DNA from 3 places in the Lonsdalea quercina genome. Region 2 is predicted to be linked to each of the others. Evidence: predicted binding sites of a transcription regulator. Region 2 holds the regulator's gene; each other region holds the start of a gene.
What was found. The regulator PurR, encoded in region 2, represses purine synthesis genes. The targets are predictions, from matches to a motif close to CANGCAAACGTTTGCNTG.

Region 1: a site for PurR is predicted at 4,748-4,765, ahead of BLU64_RS11090 (NCS2 family permease). Genes of this name have one in related genera too.
Region 3: a site for PurR is predicted at 4,454-4,471, ahead of purT (formate-dependent phosphoribosylglycinamide formyltransferase). Genes of this name have one in related genera too.

Annotation. Positions count from the first base shown of each region.
Region 1 covers NZ_FNQS01000007.1:96,305-103,163, reverse strand. Annotated here, with positions in the region: gene BLU64_RS11115 (ABC transporter ATP-binding protein) at 1-375, opposite strand, end outside; gene BLU64_RS11110 (phosphodiesterase) at 375-1,196, opposite strand; gene BLU64_RS11105 (carbohydrate ABC transporter permease) at 1,208-2,092, opposite strand; gene BLU64_RS11100 (carbohydrate ABC transporter permease) at 2,082-2,954, opposite strand; gene lpxP (kdo(2)-lipid IV(A) palmitoleoyltransferase) at 3,683-4,609, shown strand; gene BLU64_RS11090 (NCS2 family permease) at 4,968-6,335, shown strand; gene BLU64_RS11085 (Na+/H+ antiporter) at 6,582-6,859, shown strand, end outside.
Region 2 covers NZ_FNQS01000002.1:402,235-409,093, reverse strand. Annotated here, with positions in the region: gene BLU64_RS04725 (riboflavin synthase) at 1-352, shown strand, start outside; gene cfa (cyclopropane fatty acyl phospholipid synthase) at 401-1,552, opposite strand; gene purR (HTH-type transcriptional repressor PurR) at 1,900-2,925, opposite strand; gene cydH (cytochrome bd-I oxidase subunit CydH) at 3,301-3,393, shown strand; gene BLU64_RS04710 (C40 family peptidase) at 3,509-4,432, opposite strand; gene BLU64_RS04705 (Grx4 family monothiol glutaredoxin) at 4,770-5,120, shown strand; gene rnt (ribonuclease T) at 5,199-5,873, opposite strand; gene gloA (lactoylglutathione lyase) at 5,982-6,389, opposite strand; gene BLU64_RS04690 (DUF1289 domain-containing protein) at 6,705-6,859, shown strand, end outside.
Region 3 covers NZ_FNQS01000002.1:34,856-41,714, reverse strand. Annotated here, with positions in the region: gene BLU64_RS03075 (hypothetical protein) at 1-92, shown strand, start outside; gene BLU64_RS03070 (helix-turn-helix domain-containing protein) at 1,368-1,745, shown strand; partial or broken gene BLU64_RS17570 (IS256 family transposase) at 1,900-2,124, opposite strand; gene BLU64_RS03065 (YebY family protein) at 2,777-3,115, opposite strand; gene ftnA (non-heme ferritin) at 3,291-3,800, opposite strand; gene BLU64_RS03055 (DNA polymerase III subunit theta) at 4,120-4,350, shown strand; gene purT (formate-dependent phosphoribosylglycinamide formyltransferase) at 4,514-5,692, shown strand; gene BLU64_RS03045 (AAA domain-containing protein) at 6,095-6,859, opposite strand, start outside.

The DNA of each region.
Region 1 (6,859 bases), on a different contig from region 2:
GGCTTCCAGCTGTAGCAAGCGGACCGCGTCTTCCAGTCGCGCCTGACGTGTCGCTTTGGGTTCCCGCCGTATCCGCATGCCGAAAGTGATGTTGTCCCTGACCGTTAAGTGCGGAAATAGCGCGTAGTTCTGGAAAATCATGGCGAAATTGCGCTCGCGCGGCGACGTGGCCGTGACATCTTCTCCTTCAAGCCAAATCTGGCCCTCGCTGGGGCTTTCCAGACCGGCCAACAGCCGCAGGAGCGTGCTCTTCCCGCAGCCGGAGGGGCCAACCAGCACCAGAAACTCGCCGGAAGCGATCTCTAACGAGACCGACGTCAGCGCCGATTTGCCCTCGAAGCGTTTGCCGAGATTCTGTAGTCGTATCTGGCTCATCACGCGTCGTCCAGCGGGCAGCTAATGGCCGCGTTATACAGCCACGGTCCGGGATAATGCGACAGCGGATGCAGGTAGCTCACCAGCTGATTATCCACCAGGCGGTGCATCAGACAGGCGGCGGGGGACATATCGTAATAAGGGCGCGCGTCTTTATGGTGATAAGGCACCTGATGCACGGTCCCGGGAATGGTTGCGATAATCGCCTGACGATATTGGGTGAAGATCATGCAGTGATTATGGCCGCAGAAAACACGGATGAGGGCCGGGAAACGCTCGATGAGCGCCAACAGACGGTGCCCGTTTTCACAGGCAATGTGATCCATTTGGGCGGAGCCTAGCGCCAGCGGCGGGTGGTGCATGAAAATAGCGACGGGCTTGTCGTCGAGGCGGAGCTGACCTTCCAGCCAGTTCAACGTCTCTTCCGTCAGCCATCCTTTAGACGATCCTGCCTGGCTTGAGTCGATAAACAGCAGGCGCAGCGGGTAATCGTCGATGGCGTAACGGATATTTTGTGGATCGAAGCCGATCTGCGGACAGATGGCGTGTAGATACTCCTGAAAATAGGTTTTGTCATCATGATTGCCGGGGATGAGATAGAGCGGGTAGTCCAGCGCCCCCAGCGTCTGGCGCGCCAGGCGATATTCCGCCGCTTGGCCGCAGTTGACGATGTCGCCGCTGACGACCACCGCGTCAGGGCGTTCCTTCAGTGCATTGAGCTGGGACACCACGTCCGCGTTGGCCGCGTTGACATCAATGAATCCATACAGGTTTTGTCCCTGGTGACGAAAATGCGTATCTGAAATATGCGCTAACAGCATGAGTCACTCCGTTATTTTATTCCTGAGAAGCCGAAGCTTTTGAGGAACTGTTTTTGGAACAGGATGAAAGCCAGCATCAGCGGCAGGCAGACCATTAGCGTACCGGTGCCGATGGCGCCCCACTGACCGCCGGACTCCGCGCCCATCGCAAAGGACACCAGCCCGACCGTAAGGACCTGTTTGTCCGGATCGTTAAGCATCATCAGCGGCCACAAATACTCGTTCCAGTGGTAGGTCAGGCTAACGGTGGCGAAGGCCATCATGGAGGGCCAGGACATCGGCAGCAGGACGCGATAGACGACCTGCCACCAGCGGCAACCTTCCATCAGGGCCGCTTCTTCGATCTCTTTGGGAATAGTCATAAAGGCCTGGCGCATCAGGAAGACGCCGAAGGCTGAAGTGAAGTAGGGCATCATGACGCCGGTGAGCGTGTTAAGCAGACCAAACTGCTGCAACGTCATCATATTCGGCACCATCATCATCACCGGAATGATCATTAACTGGACCAAAAACAGGATGAACAGCGTCTGTTTGCCGCGGAACTCGTGGCAGGCAAAGACATAGCCTGCCGTGGAAATAGTCAGCAGTTGCACCAACAGGGTGCCGAAGGCGAAGAAGGCGGTATTGGCGTAGAGGCGGATCCAGTCGGCGCTGTACCAGGCGTCACGAAAGTTATCCAGCGTCAGCGGCCAACGGGGTAGCAGAGAAGCCATACCGGGGCCGAACGTGCTGGGGCTGAATGCCGCCGACAGCATCCAGATGAACGGCGCCACCCACAGCAGCGCGGCGCAGATCAGCAGCGCGCCGAGGGTGATGCGCCTGCTTTGGCGCCAGCGTATCCAGGTGGGTCGTGGGACGGTTTCAGTCCGACAGACGGGCGTTAATTCAACGCTCATAGTGCGCTCCTTTTTCCAAGACTTTCAAATTGATGAGCGAGAAGAGGAACAGGGCGAGCAGGGTGATAAATGTGGCGGCGGAGGCTTTGCCGAAGTCATGAGTGTCCCATGCCAGATTCTGGATGTAATAGAGCAGTACGGTGGTGGCGTTATCCGGCCCCCCGTGCGTCATGACGGCGACGTGGTCTATCTGGGTGATGGCGTAAATCAGCGCGGTAGTGAGCACAAAGCTCAGCGTTGGGCGCAGCAGCGGCAGCGTGACGTAGAAGAACACCTGTACCGGCGATGCGCCTTCCATGATGGCGGCTTCGCGCACGGATGCGGGAATGCCTTGCAGACCGGCCAAGAAAAACAGCATGTAGTAGCCTGCGAATTTCCAAATGCCGATCAGGCTCAGGGCCAGCAGCGCGCTATGGCTGCGTCCGAGATAGTTGTTGTTCATGGGGCCGAAGATCTTGGCCAAATGATAGTCCAGCAGCCCCATTCCCGGCATGAATATAAACAGCCACAGCGCGGCGGCGCTCACCATCGGGATAATCATCGGAAAGAAAAAGGCGGTGCGTAACCAGCGGTTTACCGCCGTGTTTTGCCACAAGGCCAGCGCGAGCATCAATGCCAATATCACGCCAGGGATGACCGTCAGCAGGATGTACAACAGGTTGTTCCAGAGCGCGCGCCAGAATACGGGGTCGTCCAGCAGTCGCGCAAAATTGCTCAGACCGACGAACGGCGCGTTATCGCCGGTCATACGGGTATCGAACAGGCTGTCGTAGACCGACCGTAGCAAGGGAAAGTAGGTGAACAGAGCGAGAAACAGCAGTGAAGGCAACAGAATGAGCCAGGGCAACCAGTGACTGCGCATGTGAGGTTTTCCGTCGTCAACGATGAAATTGAGCGGTTATCCTGAGGGGAAAATGCTGCATCCGCATGGCGGAACCATGACGGTTTGGTGACGAGGTCGTGACGTGACCGTCCGTATCGCCAGGCACAACGCCGGGTGAGTCTCTTTGGTGAACTTACTCGGCGACTGCATCCTGCGTGACTGCCCCCTTGACGCAGCGCCGCAATATGAAAATAAAGAAAGTAGAACCCCGGACGGTCTAGGTTGTCGAATTGGACAACAGCGAATGACGTTGGAAAGCAGCGGCACAGGTTGTCTAGACTCAGCGTATGACCTGAGCGGAAATGAGAGGGAGAGAACGCGGTTTTGGCCTCAGGTGTTACGTAGGTTGCGGATTATTCTGATAGGAATGGGCGGCGCCATGTCTGTTCAGCATGTTACACTGCCCGCCGCAGTCGCAGGGCGTGTGCCATCTACGCGCGCACTCTCTTTCTAACAGTCGATATCCCTATCGTTTCAGGCTTTGTTATCGCGTTAAGTTGTGCGCCAGCGTGGACTATTTTAGGTAATATAGTTTTACCATTAATTGTTGGCCTGCCTGGGGTCGATTGTTTCCTCTGCCATTACCATTCCGCTTTAGTCGGTTTTCCCGGCCTGCGTGGTAAGGAATTAACGGTTTTTTTGTCATTTCTGGCATGGTCCGGCTGATAGCTGCTGTCATTCCAGCATGGCGTTACGAGATGATAGCAATGAGCACCACCAAAAAATTCACCAAAGATTTACTCCATCCCCGTTATTGGCTCGTCTGGTCAGGACTGGCCCTCTTATATCTCCTGGTGCAGTTGCCGTATCCGCTGCTGATGTACACCGGGCGCGGGCTGGGTAACGCCGCCCGTTTTTTCCTGAAACGCCGAGTCAGCATCGCCCGCCGCAACCTTGAACTGTGCTTTCCCACCATGTCGCCGCAAAAGCGTGAGGCGATCGTCAAAGAAAACTTCGCTTCACTGGGCATGGCGCTCATGGAAACCGGCATGGCCTGGTTTTGGTCCGATCGCCGCGTACGCGCCTGGTGCGAAGTCGTCGGGCTGGAGAATTTGGAGCAGGCAGGCAGCGAACAGCGGGGCGTTATGGTGATCGGCGTACATTTCATGTCGCTGGAGCTGGGCGGCAGAGCGATGGGATTATGCCGACCGATGATGGCGATGTACCGGCCTCACAACAATAAAGTGATGGAACTGGTGCAGACCTGGGGGCGTTCCCGCTCCAATAAAGCCATGATCGATCGCAAAGATTTACGCGGCATGGTGCAGGCGCTGAAACGCGGCGAGGCGGTCTGGTTCGCGCCGGATCAGGACTATGGCCCGCGCGGCAGCGTATTCGCGCCGTTCTTCGCCGTCCCTCGGGCGGCGACGACCAGTGGAACGTTCACGATCAGCAAGCTGGCCAATCAGCCAGCGATGGTGACCACCATCTTGATCCGCAAACCGAAGTGCAAGGGCTATCAACTGGTGATTCAACCCGAGTTAAAGGACTATCCACAAAACGACGAAACGCAGGCGGCGAGCTATATGAACCGCGTGATCGAGCAGGAGATCATGCGCGCGCCGGAACAGTATCTCTGGTTGCACCGGCGGTTCAAAACTCGACCGGTAGGAGAAGCGTCGCTTTACCTCTAAAGGCTTCCTCAATTTAAAGACGGGCAACCGCTCATGGCGGATTGCCCGTCTTTGATCATGAAGGAATGTCGGTGCAATAAATAAATAGTTTTTGAAATTGCCGCCCTAAAAACGGGATAATCGCAGGCTTACTTTACGGCAGCAAACGTTGTCCCGACGTTGTCGGGGCTTTAGGGGGCGTTTCTGTCGCGGGTGATGAACCAGGTTGTTTGTCTTAGGCAAGGGATAAACGGCGTGGCGTTAGCTGAATTTTGGCTCCGTTTCTGCTTCACCCCATCTCTGGTCGGTCACCTCGTGCGTGTCGTCCGGATTAGATGAACAGAGACTTAATAATAATGACTTAGCAAGGGATACCACCATGTCCAATTCTACTCGTCAGGCTGATGAGGCTGCCCGTCCTCGCGGCGCACTCGACGCTTTCTTCAAAATCGCTCAGCGAGGCAGCAGCGTACGTCAGGAAATACTGGCGGGTCTCACCACGTTTCTGGCGATGGTTTACTCGGTTATCGTCGTTCCCAGCATGTTGGGAAAAGCCGGCTTTCCGCCTGCGGCTGTCTTTGTTTCAACCTGTCTGGTGGCGGGCTTCGGCTCTCTGCTGATGGGGCTGTGGGCCAATCTGCCGATGGCTATCGGCTGCGCAATCTCTCTGACCGCGTTCACGGCGTTCAGTCTGGTGCTGGGGCAGAATATCAGCGTGCCGGTCGCGCTGGGCGCCATTTTCATGATGGGCGTGCTGTTTACCATTATCTCCGCCACGGGGATCCGTTCCTGGATCTTGCGTAACCTGCCGCAAGGGGTAGCGCATGGCGCGGGTATCGGTATTGGTCTGTTTTTGTTGATCATTGCCGCTAACGGTATCGGTCTGGTGGTGAAAAACCCGGGCGCCGGTCTGCCGGTCGCGATGGGCGAGTTTACGGCGTTCCCGGTCATGATGTCGCTGCTGGGGCTGGCGGCGACAATCGGTCTGGAAAAACGTCGTGTTCCCGGCGGCATTCTGATTGTCATTATCGCCATTTCCGCACTCGGCCTGATTTTTGATCCGAACGTGACCTACCACGGTTTGTTCGCATTGCCGAGCCTGAGCGATGCCTCTGGTCAGTCGTTGTTCTTCAATCTGGATATCAAAGGCGCGCTGCAGCCTATCGTCCTGCCGAGCGTGTTGGCGCTGGTCATGACGGCGGTATTCGATGCGACCGGGACCATTCGCGCGGTAGCGGGGCAGGCGAATTTGCTGGATAAAGACGGTCAGATCATCAGCGGCGGTCGTGCGCTGACGGCCGACTCCGTGAGCAGCATTTTCTCCAGTCTGATGGGGACCTCGCCTGCGGCGGTTTACATCGAGTCCGCAGCCGGTACGGCGGCCGGAGGGCGCACGGGGCTGACGGCGACGGTGGTCGGCGTACTGTTCCTGCTGATGCTATTCCTGTCTCCGCTCTCCTATCTGGTGCCGAACTACGCCACCGCGCCCGCGCTGATGTACGTCGGCCTGTTGATGCTGAGCAACGTATCCAAGCTGGACTTCAACGATTTCGTCGACGCGATGGCCGGTTTGGTCTGCGCTGTCTTTATCGTGCTGACGTGCAACATCGTGACCGGCATCATGCTCGGTTTTGGTTCGCTGGTACTGGGTCGGGTTTTCTCCGGCGAATGGCGCAAGCTGAATGTGGGCACGGTCATCATCGCGGTTGCGCTGGTGGTGTTCTACGCCGGCGGCTGGGCGCTGTGATACTGTCGCAAAGACTGTAATAGCGAGAGGGGAACGTTATCGTTCCCCTTTTTGTCAACTCATTTCCTTTTTTCTTTTTTCGTTGCCTTTTCATCGCGTTCCTTCTGTTATTATTTTCTTAGGTCGATGACGACATTGCTCGAACGACGCTTAAGGTCAATGCCCTACGCGGCCCAGCCAGAAACATGTCACGTCACCTCACCGGTGTAAGCGCGTTGATCGGTTACAGCAAGAACTAAGGAAAGCATGGAAATATTTTTTACCATCTTGATTATGACGCTGGTGGTTTCTTTGTCCGGCGTTATCACACGTATTCTGCCCTTTCAGATACCGTTGCCACTGATGCAGATTGGCCTGGGGGCGGTGTTGGCCTGGCCTAAGTTCGGTTTACACGTCGATTTCAATCCTGAACTGTTCATGGTGTTGTTCATCCCGCCGCTGTTGTTCGCCGACGGCTGGAAGACGCCGACGAGAGAGTTCCTTCGCCATATGCGAGAGATCCTCGGGTTGGCTCTGCTGCTCGT
Region 2 (6,859 bases):
GTCTGGCCATATCATGTGTACGGCGGAGATCGTGAAGATTCTGACCTCGGAAAACAACCATCAGATCTGGTTCCGCCCGGCAGACGAAACGCAGATGAAGTACATCTTGCACAAAGGATTTGTCGGTATCGATGGGATCAGCTTGACGGTGGGGGAAGTGACGAAAAGCCGCTTCTGCGTGCATCTGATCCCCGAGACGTTGCAGCGTACCACGCTGGGTAAAAAACGACTGGGCGAGCACATCAACATCGAAATCGATCCGCAGACTCAGGCGATTGTCGACACCGTCGAACGCGTCCTGGCGAATCAGAACCTTTCGCTGTCCGTGGTTCCTACGCCTGCTCAGGCCTGACCGCGGTTGCAGGCTGGCGAAACCGATGGACTCCGCCAGCCTGTACTGTCAACGTGGCACGCGAATTCCCCCTTCCACGCCATGGGTGCTGAATAATACCTGCCACAGCTGAATATTCCTGGCCCGGAAAGCCCCCGCGCAGGCGTTCAGGTAATAGCTGAACATACGCTGGAAACGAGCGGAATAGGCGCTGGCCAACGCCGGCCAATGCTGCTGGAACCGCTCATGCCAGGCCATCAGCGTGCGGTCGTAGTCGGCGCCGAAATTGTGCCAATCTTCCATTATCATGTAAGGCTCGCTGGCGTGTGCGATATGTTGCGCGGACGGCAGACAGCCGTTAGGGAAAATATAGCGGTCAATCCACGGGTCAACGGACAGATCGGTTTTGTTCGCGCCGATGGTGTGTAGTAGGAACAATCCCTTAGGCTTCAGATTTTTGCGAACGACGCGGAAATAGGTATCGTAATTTTTGGGGCCGACGTGTTCAAACATGCCGACGGAAACGATGCGGTCAAACTGGCGGTCTAAATCACGATAATCTTCAAGCAGGATGGTGACGTCCAGATCCCGACACCGCTCCTGCGCCAGTCTCTGCTGTTCCCGCGAAATTGTCACGCCGGTGACGGAAACCCCATAGTACCTGGCTGCATATTCAGATAATCCCCCCCAGCCACAGCCGATATCCAATAAAGTCATGCCGCGTTGCAATTGCAGTTTTTCACAGATCATGCGCAGCTTGTTTTCCTGCGCCTGCTCCAGCGTCTCGGCGTCCTTCCAATAGCCGCAGGAATACTGCATGTAAGGGTCAAGCATGAGTGAGAAAAGGTCATTGCCGAGATCGTAATGCTCTTTTCCGACAATCCAGGCTCGTTTTTTGGACTGTAGGTTGGTGAGGCGGGCGATGAGAACGCGGGCGATATCGCTAACATGTTTGGGCAGCTTGTTATCAAGTCCGGCCCGGAGTACGCGGTGGAAGAAGATATCGAGTCTTTCACATTCCCACCAACCGTCCATGTAACTCTCTCCCAAACCAAGAGAGCCTTCTCGCAACACGCGTTTATAGAGGTCAGGATTTTTTACCTGTATATCGAACGGACGCGCGCCATTAATGGCGATGTCCGCCGAAGACAACATTTCTTTCACAATTTGGAACCAGGACGTGTTATGGATGTCCAGTTCCTCCACATAAGATGAACTCATAACCTCTCCCTATCTTGCTGTCAGCGATCATCGCAAGAAACAGCTTAGACAAAATTACCTGCAGAAGGTGTCGGTGGACGTGATCCATCGTCTATCCCCCGAAAAAGGGACTGGGGGAAATTAAGAGAAAAGCCGGTACGAAAGGCATCTATCCATGCCACAAAAGCCAAAGTAGGCAACACGTTATATCGACAGGATAGCAAACTGCTCAGTATGTCTTATTCGTAGGTTATTGTCTTAGAAGACAGTGACAAGTTTATGACTGCTTCAACCACGGTACAAGCTTTAAATGGCTGAAGCAGGGGAAAAGGCGGGGGTAATTATTTCAATCGAAATAGATGTAATAACTAACGGCGATAATCGCGGAAAGGGCCGTCAGCCACGGATCGACGCTCGATCAGTCGAGGATGTACCTCGATTACCTGGGACGTTTCACGCTTACTGGTGATTCGGTCCAACAGCATGGCGAACGCGGATTGCCCCAACCGTTCTTTCGGCTGATGTATCGTGGTCAGCGCCGGGGTGAAATAGCGTGAATGACGAACATTATCGTAGCCGATGATGGAGATATCCTGCGGTACGCGCAGCCCAAGTTCATCAGCCGCGCAGAGGGCGCCCATTGCCATAATATCGCCGCCGCAGAACACGGCGGTCGGGCGGCTTTTCTGCGCCAATATCTGATGCATGGCTTTGTAGCCGGATTCCGGCTCGAAGTCGCCTTGTACGATCCACTCATCACGGATATCAATGCCAGCTTCGTCGAGCGCTTTTCTGAAGCCCAGATAACGTCCGCTACCGGTGTTACGCTCCTGCAACCCTGGGATCACCCCGATATCGCGGTGGCCGCGTTCAATGAGGTACTGCGCGGCAAGATATCCACCTTCGAAAGCATTATCGACGACGGTATCGGTGAAGTCGCTGTGTGCCTGTCCCCAGTCCATGACGACCATAGGAATATGGCGATAGCCTTCCAACATCGTCAGAAGTTCAGGCGGGTATTCCGCGCACATGACCAGCAGTCCGTCTACACGCTTTTGCGCCAGCATGGCGAGATAAGCCCGCTGTTTGTCCAGATCGTTGTGAGAGTTGCAAAGAATCAGCGTATAGCCTTTGGCATAGCAGCTGTTTTCGACGGATTCGATAATTTCGGCGAAATAGGGCGCCTCGCTGGAGGTCGCCAGCAGTCCGATAGACTTGGTGTTATTGACTTTCAGGCTGCGCGCGACAGCGCTCGGAGAATAATGCAGTTCGTCAATGGCAGCGTGAACGGCGGCTTTGGTTTCTTCGGCGACGAATCTGGTCTTATTAATGACGTGGGATACGGTTGTGGTTGAAACGCCAGCACGTTTTGCCACATCTTTAATCGTTGCCATCTAAATGACTCCTAAACCTACTTCCTGCAGCAGTAAGTAACTTGTTAATCGTTTGCCTGCGCGAATTCGTCTCTTTCTGAAGATGGATGCATTTCAGAAGGAGGGGTGTCGACGGATATACCTGAAGATAGGAAATGATGCTCGACCAACGGAGTTCGTACAGCAGTAAACCGGTAATTCTGTCCGATCCGGGCGAAAAGTGAAAGCGTTAATTCTACTCCTGCAACGATAAAAGGACGTTATTACTGTGATAAAACAGAAGGGTCACGTTCTCATAACATTATATTCATCATTTGGGTGCTGATAGCACTCCGTTCCCCTATACTGACACGGCTGGCGACCCCGAGGGTTGTGCTTAAAATTAAGGAGAGAGTAATGGATACCAATCTAAAAATGTCGCTGTTGACGACTGTCGCGGCATTGGCGGTGATTATCGCCTTCAGTTTTACTGCGGTATTTGGCGCTTAAGCCATTTTGCCGAGGTTTGCGCTCACGAAAATCATTCTCGTGGGCATAGTGTAAAAAGGGGCTTCGGTCCCTTTTTCTATTTCGTTGTTGTGTTCATTTAAATGATTGCCGAGAGTTATCTCACCGTCTGCGGCATGACCACCCGGCGGGCGCCAATATAATGTTCCTGCCAATAGTCTTCGTTGAGTTTGCTTATTTTGATATCTGAACCTGCACGAGGCGACTGAATAAATCGTCCGTTTCCAACATAAACGCCTACATGGTCAGCCGTACCACGATGGTTGATGCGGAAGAAGACCAGATCGCCGCTTTCCAACTCGTTTTTCTTGATAGGCGCGGCATCGCGCAAATGAAACATTTCATTGGCGGTACGGGGAATAGGTATTTTCACAATATCTTTGTAGGCGTAATAGACCAGCCCACTACAATCGAAACCGGTGTACGGCGATGAGCCGCCCCAGTGGTAGGGTTTGCCAATTTGACTCATCAATTTGTTGAGCGCGGTGACTTTAGCGCGTTGTGAGCGGAGCTTGTGCGCCGCGCTTAGTGTCAGGCCGCGGGGTTCGTCGACATCCTCTTTTCTATTACGAGTAACACGCGCGGCGGTCGATTTTTCTTCATCCATCCGAGCAGCGTGACCTCGTTTTGGTGTTTTTTTCGCTAGCGTCAGCGTGGATTGACCACGGGATAACCGTTTGACGGTCTTGGGCGTGGGCTGACGGGTGGGGGCGTCTTTATGTGAAGAGGTGTGGGCTACGGTCTGCGTGTGTTTTATGTTGCGCTTGGTTTTTTTGTCGTTATCGCCATCACCGGCTGCCTTGGACTTCGGGGCGATATTGCGGATTTTTTTCTTGTCTTGTGGGGAGGGGGCAGACTTTTTCGCGTTTTTGGTTTCTTTGTTTTTCTTCGTATCGACAGCATCTGAGGGATCGACGGGGGATTTACGAGAGATTAACGTCGGAGCTTGGGGGGCAGATATCGCCTGACTGATAACCAAGTGGCTAAAAAATAGTACGAAAAAAGTAGCAAGTAAACGCATTATAGTGTGACCGATGGTGGTTCTTATTCGTCCGATTTCCACAGTATTCCTCAAATCAACATAATTACAAAGTGCTAAAACACAGTTAATGAGTACAGAATAGTGAAAAATCGTTAATACGTGATTTTTTCACTGAATGAATGCTAATTTTTGTTGTTGATATAACCGGTTATTGTCTCTAAAAACCATCTGGCGATAACCCTACAAAAGATGTCGTTTTTTGTGGTTATCGCTATCGTTAAAATATGTCAGAGTAGTTGGGTGAGCGTATACCCTGTACTGATGCTATGGCTAGTGGCTTATCACTAGCCATCACGTGCTTTAAGGAAGCAATAGAATGACGACAACGACAATTGAAAAAATCCAGCGTCAAATCGCTGAAAACCCGATCCTGCTGTATATGAAAGGTTCCCCGAAACTGCCGAGCTGTGGTTTTTCTGCTCAGGCCGTTCAAGCGTTGTCGGCATGTGGCGAGCGTTTTGCTTATGTCGATATCCTGCAGAACCCGGACATCCGCGCAGAATTGCCGAAATATGCCAATTGGCCGACATTCCCGCAGCTGTGGGTTGACGGTGAACTGGTAGGGGGCTGCGACATCGTGATCGAAATGTATCAGAGTGGCGAGCTGCCAAAACTTATCAAACAAACGGCTGAAAAATACAATGCTCAGCAGCAGGATAAAGAGTAAGCCAAGGGCTTTGACCAAAGCGTGAGTTGACCGCGTGTTCGGTACTGTTCAGGGCGGCTTAGGCCGCCCTGAACGTGTCTAGCGATCGACCACCATAGCATTATTTTCTTCGGACTCATTCAGCGCTAGTGGCCATCCGCCCAGTTTTTTCCAGCGGTTAACCAGTTCGCAAAACAGCTGAGTGGTGCGTTGCGTATCGTAAAGCGCGGAGTGGGCCTGCGAGGAGTCGAAAGGAATCCCGGCGGTAATACAGGCCTTGGCCAGCACCGTTTGGCCGACCACCAGTCCACTCAACGCGGCGGTATCGAAGGTGGCGAAGGGATGGAAAGGGTTGCGTTTGAGGCTGCAACGCTCGGCCGCGGCCATGAGAAAGCTGTGATCGAAAGTGGCGTTGTGCGCCACGACAATAGCGCGATTACAGCCTTGATCTTTAATGCCTTTACGCACCATTTTGAAAATTTCGTGCAGCGCATCGTACTCTTTGACGGCGCCGCGCAGCGGATTGCTGGGATCGATGCCGTTGAAGGCTAGCGCTTCAGGCTGCAGGTTGGCGCCTTCGAATGGTTCTACATGGAAATGTAGTGTCTGATCCTGCTGCAACCAGCCGTTGTCATCCATTTTCAGCGTGATGGCTGCAATCTCAAGCAGCGCATCCGTTTTTGCATTGAATCCAGCGGTTTCCACGTCGATCACGACAGGATAAAACCCGCGAAAACGGGCGCTCAGTGCGTTCAGATTAATTTTCTCAGCCATCAGTCTCTTTTCTTTAGCAAAAATGCAGTGCGTATTATGGCAAATTTTTGAAGGGGATGCAGTAATGCAGAGGCGACGGACGCAGCGCGCGCCCGTCAGTGGGGAAGATTAGTTGCCCAGGCCCTGGCCGGCATGCTTATTCTCTATCAGCTCGATTTTATAACCATCAGGATCTTCCACGAAGGCGATAATGGTGGTTCCACCTTTCACCGGGCCTGCCTCGCGGGTCACCTTTCCGCCGTCCTGGCGAATGCGGTCGCAGGTCGCAGCCACGTCATCCACGCCCAGCGCGATGTGACCATAGGCCGAACCCAAATCATAGCTATCGACGCCCCAGTTGTAGGTTAATTCAATCACGGCGCCTTCGCTTTCTTCCGTATAACCCACAAAAGCCAATGAATAGCGGTATTCCGTATTTTCGCTGGTGCGTAACAGGCGCATGCCCAATACCTGGGTATAAAAGTTAATGGAACGTTGTAAATCGCCAACACGCAGCATGGTATGAAGTAAACGCATAATGTCCTCTCATTCGGCTTTTGTCAGTCACCATTCCCGTGTACTACGGGACATAGCCTGCAAAGTATAGCGGTCATAAAACTTTCAGTCCAAATCATTATTTTTCAATGTGTTAAAACTTTGTTTAATGAACAAAAATTCGCTTTTGTGATTTTAGGGTTTTCATCGACAGAAGACTATCGGACCTGTTATGGTCTGCTAAGAATTGGGTTGCGGTTAGTCAATTATCTGAACTATTTTTCCGGATATCCGCAATGAACGCTTGCCTGCCGTGGCGAACAACGGTTCAATAAAGGGATCCGATGAGGAGGTCCCGTGGCAGAGCAGCTTGAACTTTTCCCTGTACCCAATCCCTGTCGTGGTATCTGCCAAGCTAATGAACGTGGGTTTTGCCGCGGATGTTTCCGTAGTCGAGCTGAACGTTTTAACTGGGCACGTATGAGCGATGCTGAAAAACAGAATGTTTTGAG
Region 3 (6,859 bases), 370 kb from region 2:
AAGGCAAGCAGAAACGGCGTGATGATAAAATTGCCATGCAAACCGCCATTGACGTTTTAAAAAATAATCAGAGTATACATGGCAGGATATAGAGCCTCACCCCGAAATATCGACGTGGTAGCCACACAGCTCAATCCTGGCTTATCCAAGTCTTAATCATCGCTTTTGATACTTCACTTTGTAGCAGATAGGGGCAAATGCACCTAATCGACTCCATGCTATTCAGCCGCCCCGCCACACCGGCTCGTATTTTTGTCAAGTTATAAGGGCATGAGCCTTTTCCCCGATAATTGTTGGAGAGCGCCAAAATAATCTCTTACCTTACCTGCTCATTGCCTAAAATAATTTTTTAAGACCAACGCTTTCATAAAAAATAAAGCCATAATCGCAATCGTTTTCACATTAATAATTTCTATCCAAACGTCCTTCTCAATCCTCTGTAAAATAAACCCTGTCATAGACAACATCTGTTGAATATTAAAGGTGCTACCCGAACTTGCCCCACACGTCTATGATCGTTCGAGAATAAAAATATTTGTTCAATTCAGTGAATTCTCATCAACTAATTTCACAGTAATAAACAACTAAAAATGATAAACCGGTTATAGTGAAAATCATTTACATAGCTGAGAAATAGCCTACGTTCAATGAAGGCGATGTTGTCCAAAGCCGATCCATTGGTTCTAAGATGGTTATCTATAAATGAAGGGTGACAAACTCTGGTGTGTCCAGGTCGATGATTCATTGAAAAAAGAAGTCATCGTTGCGGCTGACTCCGTGACACATTAGCGTGAAGAAGGTCCCTTGGTATTTGCGGCCGATGCCGCCTGAATCTCGCTTATTCTTCGCTGACTCTCGAATTTTTCTGGATGTGAGCGCTAAGCAACCCAAGGCTCTTATCCACATCGCCATGTTATGACCTGACTAAACGTTATATCTGATAAACTTCATTTTCTTAGACCCTATTGCCTTAATACGAATGGTTATCTCCTCCATGAGAATTCAACTTGAAAAGGTTCATCGATGCCGAATTAGACTATTCTCCCATTCAATTTATTACTAATAACTATTGCTCCCAAAACGTGAAGCTAGTTAAATATAGTCACGACTAAAGAAATTATGCGCCGATGTCACCCACTGTTTAAGAGGGAGGAAACATTACCAGCGTGACATCATTTCATCACACAGCATCAAAAGCGAATCAACCATTGAATGACACTAAGCTTTACTCACTGTTATATTTAACCAAATCATTGCTTAACATGATTTATCCTAAATATATCTATAGGGATATAAAGAATTACTTTATTAAAAAATCAATTTTCAATTAACCATGCCGAACTCAGTTCCGGAACACAATGAACGCTATGCCAATGAACGATTTTGATAACAGCCTTATTTCCAGGCTCGCTGAACTTAACAAAAAAGGTTTTTCCAAGGCCGATATGGCCAGAGCCGCAAACGTCAGCAAGCAAGCGGTTACTGGATGGTTTAAAACGGGAACCATTAGCAAAGCCTCCGCACTGGCCGTAGCGGATGCGAGTGGTGTTTCCATCGCCTGGCTCTTTGGTAAAAAGGTCGACGAAGACTCGGGCTTGAAAGATCGTGAAATTCGAATGCTTAATTTATTTCGTCAACTGCCTGAGCCAGAACAAGATCACATGATTGACTCATTTCAGGGGCGACTGAAGGAACTTGACGACTACGTCGAAAGTTATTTGCGTGGAAGAATGAAACAGGAATAAAGAAGCAATTTATTTCAACCTTATTCTAGGCTAGCTTTTTGGTGTGATCAGTTTTGTGCGATCACCAGGATGACTTTGATAAACGCGATGAATATTGCGGTAGAATTAGTTTTATTCGACTCTGTAAATAATTCTTTGTCACTTCTACCCGATTAAGGTGATCGCCCAGGCGGTCACCGAACTTGATAATAAAGCGGCTTATCGCCAGCCACCTGTTTTGGATCGGCATACCCCTTTTTTTGACGCATCCCCGACAGCCAGATAAATCACCTTCCGAGCTGAGTTGTCTGTCCGGAAGTCGGAAGACTGTGCATTTCGTTATCCCCAGCTGGATTACGCTGTTCCACGATTCGTTGGCGTTGGTGGTGTAGAAGGCTTTTTCGCGGGTCGTTATGCCTTCGCGTAGAGGAATTAAATCTGGTGTCCATCAGAGTGATACACTTCTGGCTTTTCTTTATCAACCGAGGCGCGAAGGTATTTTACCGAACACGAAGCGTGCGCAGTTCCGTCTCGCCGTCATCCCAAAGCAGGGTTTTGACGAATAGCCTGATCCTGACCCAAATTCTTGCTTAAGCAAAAAAGAGTAATCCTAATGTTGGACTTTCGAATAGCAGAAACCAGCTAGGGTGGCGGCGGTAAGTTCTGGCCCATTAACAACCGTGTTCAAAAGCCGGCTAACCGCTTTCTGCGCTTAATCGCTACTGAATGCTGACAACACGATAAGCTGATATGCATTTAGGGGGGCTAAACCAAATTGGAGTTTTCATAAATTAACCATAAAAAAAAGACCGAATACGATTCCTGTATTCGGTCTAGGGAAATGGCTCTAGGGTAGAGCCGTGCGCTAAAAGTTGGCATTGACGCAGGCTCCGAGGAACCCACGCTTTAAGCGTAGACGAGGCATTTCCCTTTTCCAGCTATGTATGAGCTGACTTAGTACTTCAGCGCCATCATTCGGCCCATTTTGTGATCGTTAGCTCAATCACTATACCTGCCGCACCTCGATAACCCTCGGGATAACGGCCCTATTGTCATTGGCACAGTTGTTCAGCGCGGGTCACAAAGGGTTGCAAACTTTTTTTCTGCCCAGGCTGTTTGGGATCGTCCAGCAGGATGATATCCAGTGGCTGAGCGTTGACTTTACCCTGTCTGACCTGCGTCCAGGCAACATCGTTAAGCGGATATTGCATCAGTGTGCTGGGATTGATGACATACAGCGCGTTGCCAGGTCGGCAGATCAACTGCACTTCTTCGCGAGTGAACGCCCAGTTGTCGCCATATTGCAGTTTGCTGATGTTGGCGATCCCCGTCGCCGCGAGCGCTGAAGAGCAAAAAGAGGTCGTTATCAGAAGCCAGATTAATTTTTTCATTTTGATTTCCAAAGCAAGACAGACCGTTGTATTTACAAGGTTTCTTGATTCAAGCCGTCAAGAATAAACCTCGGTAGAATCATACCGACGCACTGGGGGGAAGTCGAGCAAGGGGGGAATCAGGAGATATGCAGAGAAAAGGCGATGTCGGATGAACACCGCCTCTGTATCGTTATCAAGCAGAAGGCGTAGTGCTTGCCGCCATTCTTTTGAGGTCTTGGTCGATAAAGAACAACCCGCCTTCTGAGGTACTTACCATCGCTAGTTTATCCAGAATAGAGTTGAACAGCTTCTCTTCTTCATGCTGCTCAGCCACATACCATTGCAGGAAGTTGAACGTTGAATAGTCTTGCAACGTCATGGCCGCATGCGCCAACTCGTTAATTTTTCCGGTAATCAGCTGTTCGTGTTCAAAAGTCAGCTTGAAAATATCAGTCAGAGAATCGAACTCTACCGGGGGAGCTTCAATCGCGCCAAGGACAGGCATACTGCCGGTATCGTCAAGGTAGTCGAACAGACGCTGCATGTGCTCCATTTCTTCCTGAGAATGAGACTTCAGGAAAGCCGATGCGCCTTCGAAACCTTTATTTCCACACCACGCGCTCATCTGCAAATACAGGTTGGCTGAGTAGAACTCGAGGTTCAGCTGTTCATTCAGCTTTTGGATCATTTCTTTTTTTAACATGTTGAATCCTTTTCCACTGGCTAGGGACTATTTGAAGGGCATTATGCACGGAAAAATTAAAATTAAACACATACTATTAACGAATAATCTCATTATTTTTATCCTAAATTCAAAGTATTATCATTCATCTATGAGAATGGTTTTTATTACTTTTCATGGTATCGATTTCGTTTAAAGACAATGTTCAACATTGGCGTTTGAATTCATTCATTGCTCTTATTTTACTGTGATTAGGGATGAATCTAACGAGGGTTAGCGCGTCGCTTGCCATTTGAACCGGGCTGTTTTATGTTTGTCGCGCCACACACAGGAGGACATCATGGGACATAATCTGGCCGACCTCTCATTCGAAGAGATGGAAAAAGTAAACGTCGATCTCGCCGCTTCCGGTGTCGCTTTCAAAGAGCGCTATAACATGCCGGTCATCCCTGACGTACTCGAACAGCAGCAGCCTGCGCATTTACGCGATTATTTCCGTGAAAGGGTTAGCTTTTATCGTCAGCTTTCTTTGCAGTTCTCCACTCTGCCTTACGACCCCAACAGTAAATGATCCAATCGTACCGTCATCATCCGCAGGATGACGGTCTTTCTCTTACCCACCTTGACGCAATGAAATGTCGGTCAAACGGTCTTAAAGATGACCTCCGGATGCGTACGCAAACGGTTTCGTTTATACTGCGCCGGAATTCTTAACCGCATCGGATACGACGTTTATGTTAACAATTGGAACAGCCCTACGCGCCGGGGCCACCCGCGTCATGTTGCTGGGATCGGGCGAACTGGGAAAAGAAGTGGCTATTGAATGCCAACGTTTAGGAATTGAAGTCATCGCCGTCGATCGCTATACCGACGCACCCGCCATGCAGGTCGCACACCGTAGCCACGTCATAAATATGCTGGACGGCGAAGCGCTGGAACAGCTGATCGCTTTGGAAAAACCTGACTACATCGTTCCCGAAATTGAAGCCATCGCTACTGATACGCTCGTCGCGCTTGAGAAGCAGGGACAACGCGTCGTGCCATGCGCTCAGGCCACCCGATTAACGATGAATCGGGAGGGAATACGCCGGCTAGCGGCGGAGACACTAGGCGTTCCAACCTCTCCCTACCGGTTTGCCGATAGCGAGGAAGGCTTTCGCGCAGCCGTGGAGGACATCGGTTTTCCCTGCATCGTAAAACCCGTCATGAGCTCTTCAGGGAAAGGCCAGAGCCTGATGCGTGAAGCGCGGCAACTAGACTCAGCCTGGCGTTACGCGCAGGAGGGCGGACGAGCCGGGGGCGGTAAAGTGATTGTCGAAGGGCTGGTCAAGTTTGATGTCGAAATCACCCTCCTCACCGTCAGCGCCGTCGATGGCATTCACTTCTGCGCTCCGATCGGACACCGTCAGGAGGATGGCGACTACCGTGAATCCTGGCAGCCGCAACAGATGAGCGCTGTAGCGCTTGAGCGGGCGAAAGCTATCGCCGGCAAGGTCGTTAAAGCACTCGGCGGCTACGGCCTGTTCGGCGTTGAGCTGTTCGTTTGCGGCGATGAGGTCATTTTCAGCGAAGTGTCGCCGCGACCGCACGATACCGGGATGGTGACGCTGATCTCTCAGGATTTGTCGGAGTTCGCATTACACGTACGCGCTTTCCTCGGCTTGCCGGTGGGCGCCATTCGCCAGTACGGCGCAGCAGCTTCCGCGGTGATACTGCCGTATCTGACCAGCAGTGACGTTCGCTATCAGGGATTGGAACACGCCCTGCTGCCACAAACGCAAATCCGCCTGTTCGGCAAACCGGAAATCAGCGGCCAGCGTCGAATGGGCGTCGCATTAGCGATGGACGAGACGACAGACGCTGCCGTGCAACGCGCCAAGACCGTCGCGGCGGCGGTAAAAGTCAAGGGTTAGTGTTGAAGGCGCAGTCTGTCTGCGCCCTTTTCCTCGTTCGTGTCTCGCCGTTATGAGCCGGCTATTCTGGGTGTATTCCCCTTTATCTTCGCAAAATTAAGTGTGTAACTTAAACAGCCGAAAGCTGGTCGATGCGTCTAATTTCAGGCGCATATGCTTTGCATAGACAGGGCCGGCTAGCTTCGTATCCCTGTCATTGAAGGCGATTTTCAGCGCCACCCAATGGATACTGTCCTACATGCTGTCGGCGGGCGGATTTCATCCATAAAACAGGCCACCAAGAATGAGACGCAAGCTTAGCAAGTTGCGCCGTTGCACGCAGAGAGATCCTGAATACCCCGGCTTTATGCTGCTAACAATCGGTCTGGATCAAGGCCGATAATGTTGCACGCCGATGTCGCCTCACTCACTGCGCACAGGGCTGGCCCACCGGCCGATAAAGTCGGCGATTCTCTCTTCGATACGACTCTCGATGGTGCGTAGGCGCAGAATAGGTATGCCGCCTTTCGACAGAATACCGTTCTTTAAGGCATCCCGTGCCGCCTGGTCGGGTCGGTCATGGGAGCCGCCATCAACTTCAATCACCCCCAGAGGGGTCTTTCCTACCTTGTAATAGATCACAAAATCGCAGCTGGCACGCGCCATGAAGGCACGCTCGCGTTCTGTTAAATCAGGTACGCCCGGCGATATGATCTGATTAAGTTTGACCTGATCGTGACACAGCAACGCCCGGCACGAGGGGTCAGATAGCGCCTCGCGCAGCCGTTGCGCGACGATCTGCTCGGATTTATAGCGTGAGTCCTCAGGTCGCAATCGGGCATTCAACCGCGCCAGAGACTGATCGTATTCGCGGTACAGCAGGTCGAACGCCGATACCACAGGCGCGCGCACGATCTGCTCGTCCTGCGCGTAATAAGCGATGTAGCGCATCAAAGCGGCGAGATGCCCCTTATTACCGGTAAAGACCTCATCGCCCGTCACCAGTGTGAAGCGATGCTTGGACCGTGACACTGCAACGTTAATCATGCGCGGGTCATCGACGAAATGCAGACGCTTGGGGTCTTGGTTGTAACGTTTTTTGTCCAGCACGGTGGAGAAAACAATCTCATCACACTCCCTCCCCTGGAACTTGTGCACCGTATCCTTGACGAAATCCGTCGGCAGACA